3 regions of the Streptomyces sp. NPDC028907 genome follow, and region 3 is predicted to be linked to each of the others. Evidence: riboswitches for the same ligand, from Rfam matches in the RefSeq annotation. Region 3 holds a riboswitch; each other region holds the start of a gene.
The links. A riboswitch is a leader RNA that binds a small molecule or an ion and turns the genes downstream of it on or off. The one in region 3 is predicted to bind cyclic di-AMP.
Positions count from the first base shown of each region.

Region 1: linked by a shared signal. The riboswitch ahead of ACZ4UU_RS18860 (M23 family metallopeptidase) and the one ahead of ACZ4UU_RS04880 (transglycosylase family protein) in region 3 are both predicted to bind cyclic di-AMP.
Region 2: linked by a shared signal. The riboswitch ahead of ACZ4UU_RS21335 (transglycosylase SLT domain-containing protein) and the one ahead of ACZ4UU_RS04880 (transglycosylase family protein) in region 3 are both predicted to bind cyclic di-AMP.

Region 1 is NZ_JBVHVE010000005.1:637,439-641,867, reverse strand. It holds gene ACZ4UU_RS18865 (DUF6250 domain-containing protein) at 1-702, opposite strand, end outside; gene ACZ4UU_RS18860 (M23 family metallopeptidase) at 918-1,865, opposite strand; cyclic di-AMP (ydaO/yuaA leader) riboswitch at 1,870-2,028, opposite strand; gene ACZ4UU_RS18855 (alpha-galactosidase) at 2,336-4,405, opposite strand.
Region 2 is NZ_JBVHVE010000006.1:488,475-492,903, reverse strand. It holds gene ACZ4UU_RS21340 (HAD family hydrolase) at 272-1,114, shown strand; gene ACZ4UU_RS21335 (transglycosylase SLT domain-containing protein) at 1,148-1,888, opposite strand; cyclic di-AMP (ydaO/yuaA leader) riboswitch at 1,894-2,078, opposite strand; partial or broken gene ACZ4UU_RS21330 (CocE/NonD family hydrolase C-terminal non-catalytic domain-containing protein) at 2,350-2,740, opposite strand; partial or broken gene ACZ4UU_RS21325 (hypothetical protein) at 2,862-3,114, opposite strand; partial or broken gene ACZ4UU_RS21320 (peptide MFS transporter) at 3,356-3,764, opposite strand; gene ACZ4UU_RS21315 (polyprenyl synthetase family protein) at 3,972-4,429, shown strand, end outside.
Region 3 is NZ_JBVHVE010000002.1:105,022-109,450, forward strand. It holds gene eno (phosphopyruvate hydratase) at 1-1,177, opposite strand, end outside; gene ACZ4UU_RS04880 (transglycosylase family protein) at 1,493-2,176, opposite strand; cyclic di-AMP (ydaO/yuaA leader) riboswitch at 2,181-2,380, opposite strand; gene ACZ4UU_RS04885 (LysM peptidoglycan-binding domain-containing protein) at 2,590-3,645, opposite strand; gene ACZ4UU_RS04890 (cytochrome P450 family protein) at 3,812-4,429, opposite strand, start outside.

The DNA.
Region 1 (4,429 bases), on a different contig from region 3:
GCGCAGCCGCCATACCCGGAAGTCGCTGACGCGGAAGTGGCTCCAGACGGTCCGGAAGGCGAAGTGCCCACTGGTGTACGGCTCGTGGTCGGCGTGGTCGAAGACCAGCCGCCCGTTGTTCCACCACTGGACGGTCGAGCCGTCGGAGACGATACGGACCCGGTTCGGCTCGTTGGCCACCAGCAGCGGCTCCGTGTAGTCGAAGACCAGCGGACGGACTCCGGCCTCGCCGACGTAGCGGCGCAGTCGCGTCGTGGTGTTGTAGTTGGCGCCGTAACCGGAGTAGTACGTCTTGAGGTGGTCGTACTCGTCCAGCGCACCGGCCCGCGGCGTGGCGAAGAGGTCGTCCGGGGAGCGGACGTCGAGGGCGTTCCAGAAGTTGTTCAGGTCGGAGACACGGTCGTTGGGCCCGCCGGCCGAGACGGCGGTGGCCGTGTACCCGATGACGTACGGCCCTTCGAGCCGCTTCTTGAACCACACCGTCGCCCCGCTCGGCACGTCGATCTCCAGCACCCCGCGCGCGGCGCTGACGGTGCCGCCGTCCTGCAGCTCGGTCTCCCACTGGCCGAGGCCGTGGCAGAAGTCGTCCTGGGCGATCAGCCGGCGGCCGGGAGAGGCGGCACTCGCCGCGCCGACCGGGGCCAGCGCCCCGAGGGCGACGCCTGCGGCCAGGACTCCGAATGCTCTGCGCGTGGTCGTCACGGGAAGGACTCCTTCGCTGTGTGAGGACGTGGAAGGCACCATGGAAAGCGCTTGCTCCAAGCGGTCGGAGATCACTCTCCCCCCATAGCCCCCGCCCTGTCGACACCCCGACCCGCCCAGACGCCCGCTTCAGGACACACCGAAGGCCGGACCCGGGGATCGGGGTCCGGCCTTCGGTCGCGTGTCAGGCAGGTGGTCTGCGCGAAGAACCGCCGTCAGCCGATGGCGACGCCCTTGGAGCGGAGGTAGGCGACCGGGTCGAGGTCCGAGCCGTAGTCCGGCGTGGTGCGGATCTCGAAGTGGAGGTGCGGGCCGGTCACGTTGCCGGTCGCGCCGGAGAGGCCTATCTGCTGGCCCGCAGTAACGGTCTGGCCGCTCGAGACCGAGAGCGAGGACAGGTGGGCGTACTGGGCGTAGTAGCCGTCGGCGAGCTGGATGACGACCTGGTTGCCGTACGCGCCGCCCCAGCCGGCCGAGACGACGGTGCCCGCGCCGACCGCCTTCAGCGGGCTGCCGGTGGGGGCGACGAAGTCGACGCCGGTGTGGTAGCCGCTGGACCACATGCTGCCCGCCACCTTGTAGGCGGTGCCGACCGAGGCGCCGGAGACGGGGGCGGAGAAGCCGCTGGTCGGGCCGGCGTTCTCCGCGCTCTGGGTGGTCGTGGTCTTCTTCGCCGCGGAGGACTTCGAGGCGGTCGAGTCGGCGGAGGACTCGGAGGAGGAAGACGAGGGAGCGGAAGACGAGGGGGCGGACGACGACTTGGGGGCGCTCGTCGTCGCCTTCTTGCCGCCGAGGGAGAGCTTCAGGCCGGGGTGGATCAGCGACGGGTCGTCGCCGACGGCCTCGCGGTTGTCGGCGTAGAGCTTCTTCCAGCCACCGCTGACGTTCTGCTCGTCGGCGATCTTCGAGAGGTAATCGCCGACCTTCACCGAATAGGTCCGCAGGCCCGCCTTCTTGTCGGAGGCCTTCTTCTCGACGGCCTTCTTCCCGGCGACCGGAAGAGACTGAACGGCTTTTTCCGAAACGGACTGCGCGGGAGCGGCGTGGGCGCCGGTGGCACCGATGAGCGGGAGAGCGAGAGCGGCTCCACCGGTTCCGGCGACGGCGATGGAGCGGGTGAAGCGCTGGGACTTCGGGCGGCGGTGCTTACCCTTGGCGGGCATGGCGAATTCCTCTCCGGCGCCTGCGAGGTGAGCTGTCGGGTGCGGGCTGGAGATGCCCGGCCGCGTGGGGACGCGACTTGACCCCAAGCCTGTTCCGGAGACCGGAACAGGCGGTTGTACCTGTGGGTCCCCCGCTCCTGCCGTGCACGGGTGAGTTTGCGCGGGATCCGGTCGGCGGCAGGATTCGGCGTCCGTCCGGATTGGTGGCGAACGTAAGCGAGGAAGACGCAAGGGAACAAGTGAGGGGTTCCGTCCGAATGCGTTCCTGTTGATCCCTTGTGGGAAATACCCGTCACCCTGCGTGAATTATCGGGGCATCGCCGGACTCAAAACCCCTTGAAAAGCACGTGAATTACATGGACATGACGGGCGACGCACGGTCACGAATATGACGCTCCTCACGTGACGCCGCTCCACCTTCCTTCGCTCCAGAGCGAGTTGGAATGAAGGCATCAATTCGGACAGAAACCCTAGATGCGACGCAGTCGGATAACCGTCGCATCGAGGTCGCCACGCAAGCCTGCGCGAAGTCCGTGATGTGCCAGTACGGCACCTCGGTGAATTTCGCCCGTTTCAAGGCATTCATACGACGCTGTCGAGTCGAGGGCGCGCAAGCGCAGCGCCGGGACGGGCTCGCCGAAGCTCTGCGCCTGGAGCCAGGCGAAAACAACCGTTTCGTCCCCGAGTGAGTACTGCACCGCGCTCAGCCCACCCCGCGGAACCCGCAGCCGATACAGGTCTCCGCGCTGCACCACCGGCCGGATCTCCTTGTAGAGGGTCACCCATTCCCGGGCCTCGGCGAGTTCCTCCTCGGTCCACCGGGTGAGGTCGCCGCCGACCCCGAGCACCCCGGCCATGGCGCTCACGAACCGGAAGCGCAGGGAGCTGGCGCGGTGGTTGAGCATGGCGTTCGGACTGTCGGTGACCCAGGCGGCCATGGCCCGGGCCGGGTGGAGCTGGCTGAAGCCGTGCTGGATGGCGAGCCGGTCCAGGGGGTCGGTGTTGTCCGAGGTCCACACCTGGTCCGTGCGGCTCAGCACACCGAGGTCGATCCGCCCGCCGCCGCCCGAGCAGGACTCGAAGGCGACACCGGGATGGGCCGCACGCAGCCGGTCCAGCAGGCCGTACAGGGCGCGCACATGGTCGACCCACAGTCGCTGCGGATATGGCTCGCCGGGCCAGCCGGCGTCGGTGAAGCAGCGGTTGAAGTCCCACTTCACATAGTCGATCGGGGCGCTGGAGAGGATCCCGTCGAGGCGCTCGAAGAGGTACTCCTGGACATCCTCGCGCGCGAGATTGAGTACGAGCTGATTGCGGAACTCCGTCCGCTTTCGTCCCGTTTGATGCTGAGCCCACTCGGGATGGGCGCGATACAACTCGCTGTCCGGATTGACCATTTCCGGTTCGACCCAGATGCCGAACTGCATGCCGAGCGCGTGCACGTAGTCGGCGAGCGGCTTGAGACCGGACGGAAAGCGGTCGGGGTTGGGCGTCCAGTCGCCGAGGCCCGCGCGGTCGCTGGTACGCGTCCCGAACCAGCCGTCGTCGACGACGAAGAGCTCGACGCCGATGGCCGCGGCCCGCCGCGCGAGCAGACTCTGCTGTTCCTCGGAGATGTCGAACTCCGTCGCCTCCCAGGAGTTGAACAGCACCGGCCGGTCCTGGTCGGCGTCTGGGATCACATACGCGCGCTGGTACGCGTGCCAGGCGCGGCTCGCCCCGCCGAAGCCGCCGTCGCTCCACAGACCGGCGAAGACTGGTGTGGTGAAGGACTCCCCCGGGGCCAGCCGCAGCAGGCCCGAGTCGTCGTGTCCGGCCCCGCCGGTGATCTGCACGCGCGCGTCGGGGAGTTGCGCGACGGCGATGCGCCAGGACCCGGACCAGCCGAGGGCGCAGCCGTAGACCTCGCCCCGCTCCTCGGTGGCGTCCGTGTCGAGGGCGACCCACGGCAGGTGCTGGTGCCCGGTGTGCCCGCGGCGGCTGCCGATGACCTTCTCACCGTAGGTGAGTGGAGCCCGCGCCAGCCGGGACTCCGCGCCCCAGCGGCCGTGCAGCTGCGACAGCCGCCAGTCCTCGCGGTCGGGCAGCGTCCAGGTGGCCGAGTCGGCGCGCAGCAGCTCCAGGGCGGGCCCCTGGTTGTCCAGGGTCACCCAGCGCTCCACGACGTCCCCGCGCATCCGGTAGTGCAGGGCGACGGTCAGCCCGTCGTCGCAGAACCGCAACCGCAGCTCGTCCCCGTCGGTCTCGTACCGCTCGAAACGCCACTCGGTGCCGCGCCGCTCCTCGGTGCGCACGGACAGGGCGGGCCGGACGAAGCGGGGGCCGCCTTCGACCGGGTACTCCTCGCGCCCGTCGAGGGGGGACTCGAAGGGCCAGTACTCCGGCAGCGGCCGTACGGCGAGGGCCTCGGCGTCGGCGAGCGCGATCCGCGGCCCCCAGTGGAGGTGCAAGAGTTCGTCGGCGTCCGTGAGATGGACGGCGTAACTGCTGGTCAGCCCGGTCAGGAGCCACGTACGACCGTTGTCGGAGATCTCCAGCATCAAGCCCTCACAGAGACGAACAGG
Region 2 (4,429 bases), on a different contig from region 3:
CGGGTGAGGTGCCGGTCTTGGGCAGTACGGAACTCGCGTCGCCGGGGCCGGCGAATCACCAGGTCGCGGCGCACGGTCGAGGCTCAGGCCCCCTCCCGCGTAGGCGATGGTGCGGGTCGAGGGACCACGTGGGGGTGAAATCGCAACAAGCGGAAGGAAGTTGTGCACACGGAAACAGAATCCGAACCGGAACAGGTGTCAACACATGTGAACACAGCAGCCGTCCGGTTCACGTCGAGTCGATGGGGCTTCCTGTCCGTATTCTCTGATCATGGCCCCACCCATCGCATATTCACTCATCGCCACTGACCTGGACGGGACGCTGCTCCGAGGCGACGACACGCTCTCCGACCGTTCCCTCGACGCGCTCGCGCAGGTCGCGGCGGCCGGTGCTCAGCACCTCGTCGTGACGGGGCGGCCGGCGCCCAGAGTGCGGCCGCTCCTCGACGTCCTGGGCAGCAGGGGGCTCGCGGTGTGCGGACAGGGCGCGCAGTTGTACGACGCCGGCGCGGACCGTCTCTTGTGGTCGATCACCCTGGACCGGGAGTTGGCGGAGACCGCGCTCGGCAAGATCGAGGCCGAGGTCGGGGAGGTGTACGCGGCCGTCGACCAGGACGGCGTCGACGGGCTCACGCTCATCGAACCCGGGTACCTGATGCCGCACCCCACCCTGCCCGCTGTCCGTGTCCAGCACCGGGACGACCTGTGGTGCGAGCCGATCAGCAAGGTGTTGCTGCGCCATCCCACCCTGTCCGACGACGAGTTGGCGGCGACGGCGCGGGCGGTCGTGGGCTCTCTCGCGACGGTCACCATGTCCGGGCCCGGGACCGTCGAACTCCAGCCATGCGGCATCACCAAGGCGACCGGTCTCGCGCTCGCCGCCGAGCATCTCGGCCTCGGCGCGCACGAGACCATCGCCTTCGGGGACATGCCCAATGACATCCCCATGTTCGACTGGGCCGCCCGCGGGGTGGCGATGGCCAACGCCCACCCCGAACTCAAGGCGGTCGCCGACGAGATCACCCTCTCGAACGAGGACGACGGCATCGCCGTCGTCCTCGAGAGGTTGTTCGCGGGCGTCAGCGCGGGCGCCCTGACCGATTCAGCCCAGTAAGGGTGAATTAGCCCACTCGATCCTGCTTCAGGGCTAGTAAGGGCCGTTCACATTGTCGATCGAGCCGTACCGGGCGGCCGCGTAGTTGCACGCGGCCGCGATGTTCGCGACCGGGTTGAAGGGGTCGTAGACGGTGCCCGGCACGTGGTAGGCCGCGAAGGTCGGGTCGATGACCTGGAGGAGGCCCTTGGACGGGGTGCCCGCGGCCGCGTTGGAGTCCCAGTTGTTGATGGCCTGGGGGTTGCCGGACGACTCGCGCATGATGTTGCGGTGGATGCCCTCGTAAGATCCGGGAATCCCGTTCTGTCCCATGATGTCCAGAGCGTTGCGGATCCAGCCGTCGAGGTTGTCCGGGTATGTCTTCACCGAGGACTGCGTGGCCTGGGCGACGGCGGACTTCTTGGCGGGTGCGGCGGCCTTGTCGGCGGTTGCGCTCGCGGTGCCGGCCTTCTTCGTCGCCCGGACCTCCAGGTCGACGCCCGGGTGGATCAGCCGGGGGTTGTCGCCGATGGCCTTGCGGTTGTCCTTGTAGAGCTGCTTCCAGCCACCCTGGGCGTCGTACCGGTCCGCGATGCCGTAGAGCGAATCGCCCTTTTTGGTGGTGTACGTAAGGGTATTGGCCTGCGCGGCGGTGGGGGTCTGGGCCGGCTGGGCGGCGCTCGCGGTGGTCGCGCTCAGGAGCGGGAGCGCGAGGGCTGCGGTGCCGGTGCCTGCGATGGCGACGCGACGAGTGAGCGGGTTGGTGCGGGGGCGGCGGTGCTTGCCTCGGGGCATGGCGCTGTTCCTCTCCGGCGCCTGCGAGGTGAGCTGTCGGGTTCGGGCGGGAGATGCCCGGCCGCGCCGCTGAGCGGTGGCGCGACTTCACCCCGAGCCGGGCCGGTGCGCCATCAAGGCGTCCGGTCCGGCGACTTACCTGGGTCCCCCGCTCCTGCCGTGCGTGTGTGAGTTCCGGGGATGGATGACACGGGCGGCGGCAGGATTCGGCGTCCGCCCGACGAGCGGGAACGTATGCGAGAGCACATGTCCGAAACAAGTGCCGGGGCCGCCTGACGTGCCGGTTGACCATGGTCTGGTGCGTATGGGGTGCTTGATCCTTTGCGGTTGCCAAGCCTCAACTTGTGTGTGGAACAAGGGGAGACGAAGGTGCGTCGGACGGGGTGTGTGGCCGGGTGTGCGTGACTCAACTCACTGGCATCCACAAGAGTGGCAAATCGGGCAATGGCTCCAACTCGCCTTTAACTGGCCATTCGTGGAGTCCGTTTTTCCCGTGTCCGACGGAAAAGTACTTCTTCGCCCTCTGTGTAGATCACCTCGTTGGAGGCGATGAGGTCATGCCGATCGCAGCTGATCTCGGAGAGCATCCGCACCGTCGCCTCCCAGCCGAGCTCCGGGCGGTGCACCCGGATCGACCCGGTCCGAGTGGGTGCGGGCAGCTCAAGGGGTACGGCCTCGGTTGCGCCCGGCTCGCGCGGCGCCACGCCGTCCCGGCCATGACGTGCAGTCAGGTTCAGCGCCCCGCGTGACCAGGGGCGAGGAGCCGTCCGGTGCCAGGTCGCAGAGCCGGGCGACGACTTGCTCGCGCGGTATGTCCGACGTCAACCTCAGCTGTACCCTCGCCCGCCTCAACGCTCAGGTCTACTCGCCCACTTCGACGGGGTGGGAGTCGCTGACGCGGAGCGCGGCAGGGGCTCGGACATGACGCCGGTGTCCTCGGACGGGCGACGAAGGCGCACATGGTCGACGGTCAGGCGGCATGTCGACCGGTGAGGATGGAACCTCCCGTGCAGTGCACGTCGTTGTCATAGCGATCGTCCGTCGAGCAAACCATGACGATCGCCTTGAGCCGGTCGGTCAGGCGGTACAGCAGGTATTCGAGGAGCGCCGGTACGGGCTCGTTCGTCAGCGGGCGTCACGCGCGCGTACAGCAGGGTCCCGTCCCGGAGCGGGTTGCGGAGGTCGTGATGGGTCGTCTCGTGGGGGAAGGACGTACGGATGTGTATGGGCGGGATCCCTGTCGGGTCAGTGCGTCGGATGCGTCGAGTGCGGCGAATGCTTTGTGGCGGGTCAGTCCACCGGGTGCATCGTGCGGCTCAGCCAGCGGGTCGCGGCCATCACGGCGAGGCCCGCGACCACCGCGACGGGACCGTTGACGCCGAAGTAGGTGGGCTTGGGGACGTCGTCGTAGAACTTGACCGTCTGGGCCTGGGTGCCCTTGGCCATGGCGAGGGAGGGGAACCAGACGTGCTTCCGGCCGGCCAGGTGGCCCCGCCCGAGGACGTACCGGGCCAGGCCGAACATCATGTCGATCGCGGCGGCCGAGAAGCCGACCATGGTGGCGACGTTCGGCTTGAGGAGTTCCGTGCTCGCGCTGAGCAGAGCCAGCCGCCCGCAACGGACACCAGATGGACGAGCGTGCTGGAGGCGGCGGAGGCGGCGGAGGCGGCGGAGCCGGCCGACATGCCCATACCGCCGGGGGCGAGGGTGGCGGCGCAGTGCGGGACGAGGATGGCCTGCATGCCGAGGAACGAGAAGAGTCCCCAGACCTCCAGACCGGAGAGCTTGAGAAAGCTCTGGGCCGGCCGAAGAAGGCGTGGTCGGCGTGCGGCGGCGGCTCGCTGTCGGCCTGGACGTCGGCTTCGGCCCAGGACACGGGCCGCTACTTCCCTATAAGTCGATGGATATCCCGCCTTATCACGTGATCAAAAACATACCTGTCGTGATCCGATACCGCCCGTGGTGGACGGGTGGGCGGCATCGGTGATCGAAACGTGACCGGATACGCTGACTTGAGTGATGGCAGCGACCTATCGACAAACCGTGTAACCGCCAGTAGACACCAGCAGACAGGAGACCCCTCGTGACCGTCGTCGGGCCGTTCGGGCTGAGCGTGCGGGACCAGGCTCTGGAAGCCGATGTCCAGGCCGGATTGACGGCTGTCGAGGAGGGATTGCTCGAAGCCACCAAAAGTGAGGTCCCCTTCATCACCGAGGCCGCCCAGCATCTGGTGCGGGCGGGTGGAAAGCGGTTCAGGCCGTTGCTCGTGATGCTCACTGCCCAGTTCGGGGACCGGTACGCGCCGGGGATCGTGCCGTCGGCGGTGGTGGTGGAGCTGACCCATCTGGCGACGCTCTACCACGATGACGTGATGGACGAGGCGGCCGTACGGCGCGGTGTCGACAGTGCGAACACCCGTTGGGGCAACTCGGTCGCCGTCCTGACCGGGGACTTTCTCTTCGCGCGCGCCTCGCACATCCTGGCCGACCTCGGGCCGGAGGCGGTGCGGGTGCAGGCCGAGGCGTTCGAGCGGCTGGTCAC
Region 3 (4,429 bases):
CCGGGGCGCCGGTCTTGATCTGACCGCAGTTCACGGCGACGGCGAGGTCGGCGATGGTGACGTCCTCGGTCTCACCGGAGCGGTGGGACATCATGCACTTGAAGCCGTTGCGCTGGGCCATCTCGACGGCGTCCAGGGTCTCGGTCAGCGAGCCGATCTGGTTGACCTTGACCAGCAGGGCGTTGGCGGCGCCCTCGTCGATGCCGCGGGCCAGGCGCTCCGGGTTGGTGACGAAGAGGTCGTCGCCGACGATCTGGACCTTGTCGCCCAGCTTCTCGGTGATGATCTTCCAGCCGTCCCAGTCGTCCTCGTACAGCGGGTCCTCGATGGAGACCAGCGGGTACGCGGAGACGAGCTCCTCGTAGTACTCGGTCATCTCGGCGGCCGAGCGGGACTTGCCCTCGAACTCGTAGGAGCCGTCCTTGTAGAACTCGGACGCGGCGACGTCGAGCGCCAGCGCGATCTGCTCGCCGGGGACGTAACCAGCCTGCTTGATGGCCTCGACGATGAGGTCGAGGGCGGCGCGGTTGGACTCCAGGTTCGGGGCGAAGCCGCCCTCGTCGCCGAGGCCGGTGGACAGGCCCTTGGTCTTCAGCACCTTCTTGAGGGTGTGGTAGACCTCGGCGCCCCAGCGCAGGGCCTCGGAGAAGGACTCCGCGCCGATCGGGGCGATCATGAACTCCTGGATGTCCACGTTGGAGTCGGCGTGCGAGCCGCCGTTCAGGATGTTCATCATCGGCACCGGCAGCAGGTGCGCGTTCGGGCCGCCCAGGTAGCGGAAGAGGGGGAGGTCGGACGCCTCGGACGCGGCGTGGGCGACGGCGAGGGAGACGCCGAGGATGGCGTTGGCGCCGAGGGATGCCTTGTTGTCGGTGGCGTCCAGGTCGAACATGGCCTGGTCGATCAGGCGCTGCTCGGTGGCGTCGTAGCCGACGAGCTCCGGGCCGATCTGCTCGATGACGGCGAGGACGGCCTTCTCGACACCCTTGCCGAGGTAGCGGTTCTGGTCGCCGTCGCGGAGCTCGATGGCCTCGAAGGCGCCGGTGGAGGCGCCGGACGGAACGGCGGCACGACCCGTGCTGCCGTCGTCGAGGCCGACCTCGACCTCGACGGTGGGGTTGCCTCGCGAGTCGAGGATTTCCCGGGCTACGACGACGTCGATGGACGGCACGAGCATCTCCTTCTTGGGATGTGACGCGGGTACGCAGTCCGCGGTGGGTACTGCGAGACGAGCCTAACCGGCTCCGGGCGTTCGGCCAGCGGTCGACCGCCCCGTGGGACAGAACCGAGAGTAAATTGTTTCCGAACGGAACAAAGACTTCGGCACAAAAGGGGCCGACGCACACGGTCCGGCACAAGAAACCCCGCCCCGGTGCGTACGGGGGAAGACGCACCGAGGCGGGGAGTTCGCGGGGACGGGGGTGACCCTCACGAGACCTTCACTCCGAGGTCCACGGATGTGAGGGCGGTGTGGTTCAGCTGTCCCCCTGTATTACTTCAGGTGCAGCTGCTGACCCGGGTAGATCAGGTCGGCGTCCTCGACGATGTCCTTGTTCAGCTTGAACAGCTTCTCCCAGCCGCCCTTGACCTTCTTCGCCTCGGCGATCGAGCTGAGGGTGTCGCCCTTGACGACCTTGTACTCGCCGTCGCCCTTCTTGACCTTCTTGCCGGTCGGGGTGGTGACGGTCTTGGTCGACTTCTTCTCGGCGGCCGGGCGCTCGGCGGAGCGGGAGGCCGGCTGCTCCTCGGTGGCGCGGGGGGCGGTCTCGGTGCTCTGCGAGGCGCCGGAGCCGTTGTAAGGGGCGCTCGACAGGCCGGTGCCGCAGTGCGGCCAGGCACCCTTGCCCTGACTCGCGAGGACCTTCTCGGCGATCTCGATCTGCTGGGCCTTGCTGGCCTGGTCGGCGGTGGAGGCGTATGCCGTGCCGCCGTACGCGGCCCAGGTGGAGGCGGAGAACTGAAGGCCGCCGTAGTAGCCGTTGCCGGTGTTGATCGACCAGTTGCCGCCGGACTCGCACTGGGCGACGGCGTCCCACTCGGAGGCGGTGGCGGCGGAGGCGCTGCCGGCCGCCATCAGCGGGGCGGCGACGGCGGCGGCACCGGTGACGCCGACGACGGCTATGGCGCGAGCGGCCTTGGACGGACGACGGTGCTTGCCCTTGCTGGAAAACAGCATGGAGAGATCCCCTCACCGACGCCTACGAGGTGAGCTGTCGGGTTCGGGCCGGTTGAGTTGCCCGGCCGCGCACGCTCGCCTCTCGGCTGCTGCTGCGCGACTTCACCCCAAGCCGGCTCCGGCCGTGCGGCCCCGAAGGGCCTCAACTGCCGGACCCGGCGCAAACCTTGGGTCCCCCGCTCCTGCCTACGGCGCTTGACGCGACGACTGTTCCCGGACGGCCGCCGGCAGGATTCGGCGTGACGGCTGTCGGGGCTCGCACTGGTGGCGAGCGGTCATGACCGTAGACACGCGATTCCGGGAATTACAAAGACGATCAGGGCTTCTGAGATCTATCTCTCACTGCATTCAAAACGGACATTCAGGTGCGAATAGTGACGCGAACTGGCGCTGCATTTCGCCCTGTTCAGCCGTTATTCGCCAGGGACGTCCAGGGTCTGACCGGCGAAGATGTGGTTCGCGTCAGGGCCGATGGCGTCCTTGTTCGCCGCGTACAGAGCGCGCCACCCGCCGTCGAGGTCAAGGGAGTCGGCGATGGAGGCGAGAGTGTCGCCGGCGCGGACGCTGTACGAGGCGTGGCGCCCGGAGGACTTGGCGGACTCGGCGGCACCGCCGTCGGCCTCGCCCTCGTCGGCACTGGGACCGCGGTGCCGCCCGGAGCCGGCCGTCTCGGCGTCGATCGCCCCGGTGTCGACGAGGCTCCAGGAACCGACGTCCTGCACCACATCGTCCTGATTGTCCCCACCGATCGCCTCCACCGGGGAGCGGTCGGGCGACTGTGAGGCCTTTACGCTGGGGGACGTTTCGGACTTAGCGGAATCATCCGCCGCAGGCGCTGAAGGGGATGAGGAAGAAGAAGGGGAGGAATCCCGCGAGGGCCCGGACGAAGCATCCGAGGATTCACTCGGGGTGCCGGACGGGTCGTCGCTCTGGTTCGACGCCTCGGACGAGTTCGACCCACCGGACGACTCGGACGAATTCGACGAGCTGGACGAATCGGATGAGTTGAGCGAGTCGAGCAAGCCGGATGAGCCGGACACCTCGGAGGGGGAGTCCTCCTCCACTCCGGTGTCGAGGTCGAGGGCCCCGGATTCCTTGGTGAGTCCGTTGACCACCGCGCAGGTGCCCCAGGGGCTGGTCCCCCGGGCCGCGAGAAGGTCCTGGGCCACGGCTATCTGCTGGGAGCGGCTAGCCAGGTCGGGGCTGGGGGCGTAGTCGAGGCCGCCGTACCTCTCCCAGTCCTCCTGGGTCAGTTGCAGTCCGCCGTAGCGGCCGGCGCTCTCGTCGGCGGCGCTCCAGGATCCCCCGCTCCTGCATTCGGCCACCTTGTCCCACACGGTGCCGTCGGCGGCGCTGGCACTCGCGGCGCCGAGCATCGGGATGGCGATGGCGGACCCGGTCACTCCGGCCGCGACGAGGATGGCCGGGGCCTGACGAGGGCGACGGTGACGACCGTTCCCGGAGAGCATGCGGGGACCTTTCGCGAGACAGCGGTGACCGCGGCGCGTGAAACCTGGACGCCGACGTTGATGCGTGAACGTAGCGGCAGACGATCACTTGTCACAAGTTAATGCCGCGCAGATCACGTGAAGATCACAGACAAGAGCGCGTGTCATGTTTGCCGAGGGGACGCACTCACCCAACCGGGGTGAACTCCACCGGAAGGGTGCGCAGTCCGCGCATGATGAGTCCGCCGCGCCATCTCAACTCGCCCGGATCCACGGCGAGTCGGAGGTCCGGGACGCGGGTGAGGAGCGTGCCGAGGGCGGTCTGGCCCTCCAGGCGGGCGAGCGGGGCGCCGAGGCAGTAGTGGATGCCGTGGCCGTAGCCGAGATGCTGGTTGTCGCGGCGGGCGAGGTCGAGGACGTCGGGGTCGGCGAAGCGGTCCGGGTCCCGGTCGGCGGCGGCCAGGACGACGAGGACGGGATCGCCGGGCGCGATGTGCCGGCCGCCCAGGGTGAGCGGCTCCGTGGCGAAGCGCCAGGTGGCGAGTTCCACGGGGCCGTCGTAGCGGAGGAGTTCCTCCACTCCGGTTTCGAGGAGGCCGGTCTCCTCGGCGGCCAAGGACGTCTGCAGGCGGGCGCGTTGCTCGGGGTGGGTGAGCAGGGCGTAGGTGCCGTTGCCGATGAGGTTGACGGTCGTCTCGAAGCCGGCGAACAGCAGGATGAAGGCCATGGCCGCGGCCTCGTTCTCGGTGAGGTGCTCGCCGTGGTCGGAGGCGCGGATGAGGCCGGAGATGAGGTCCTCGCCGGG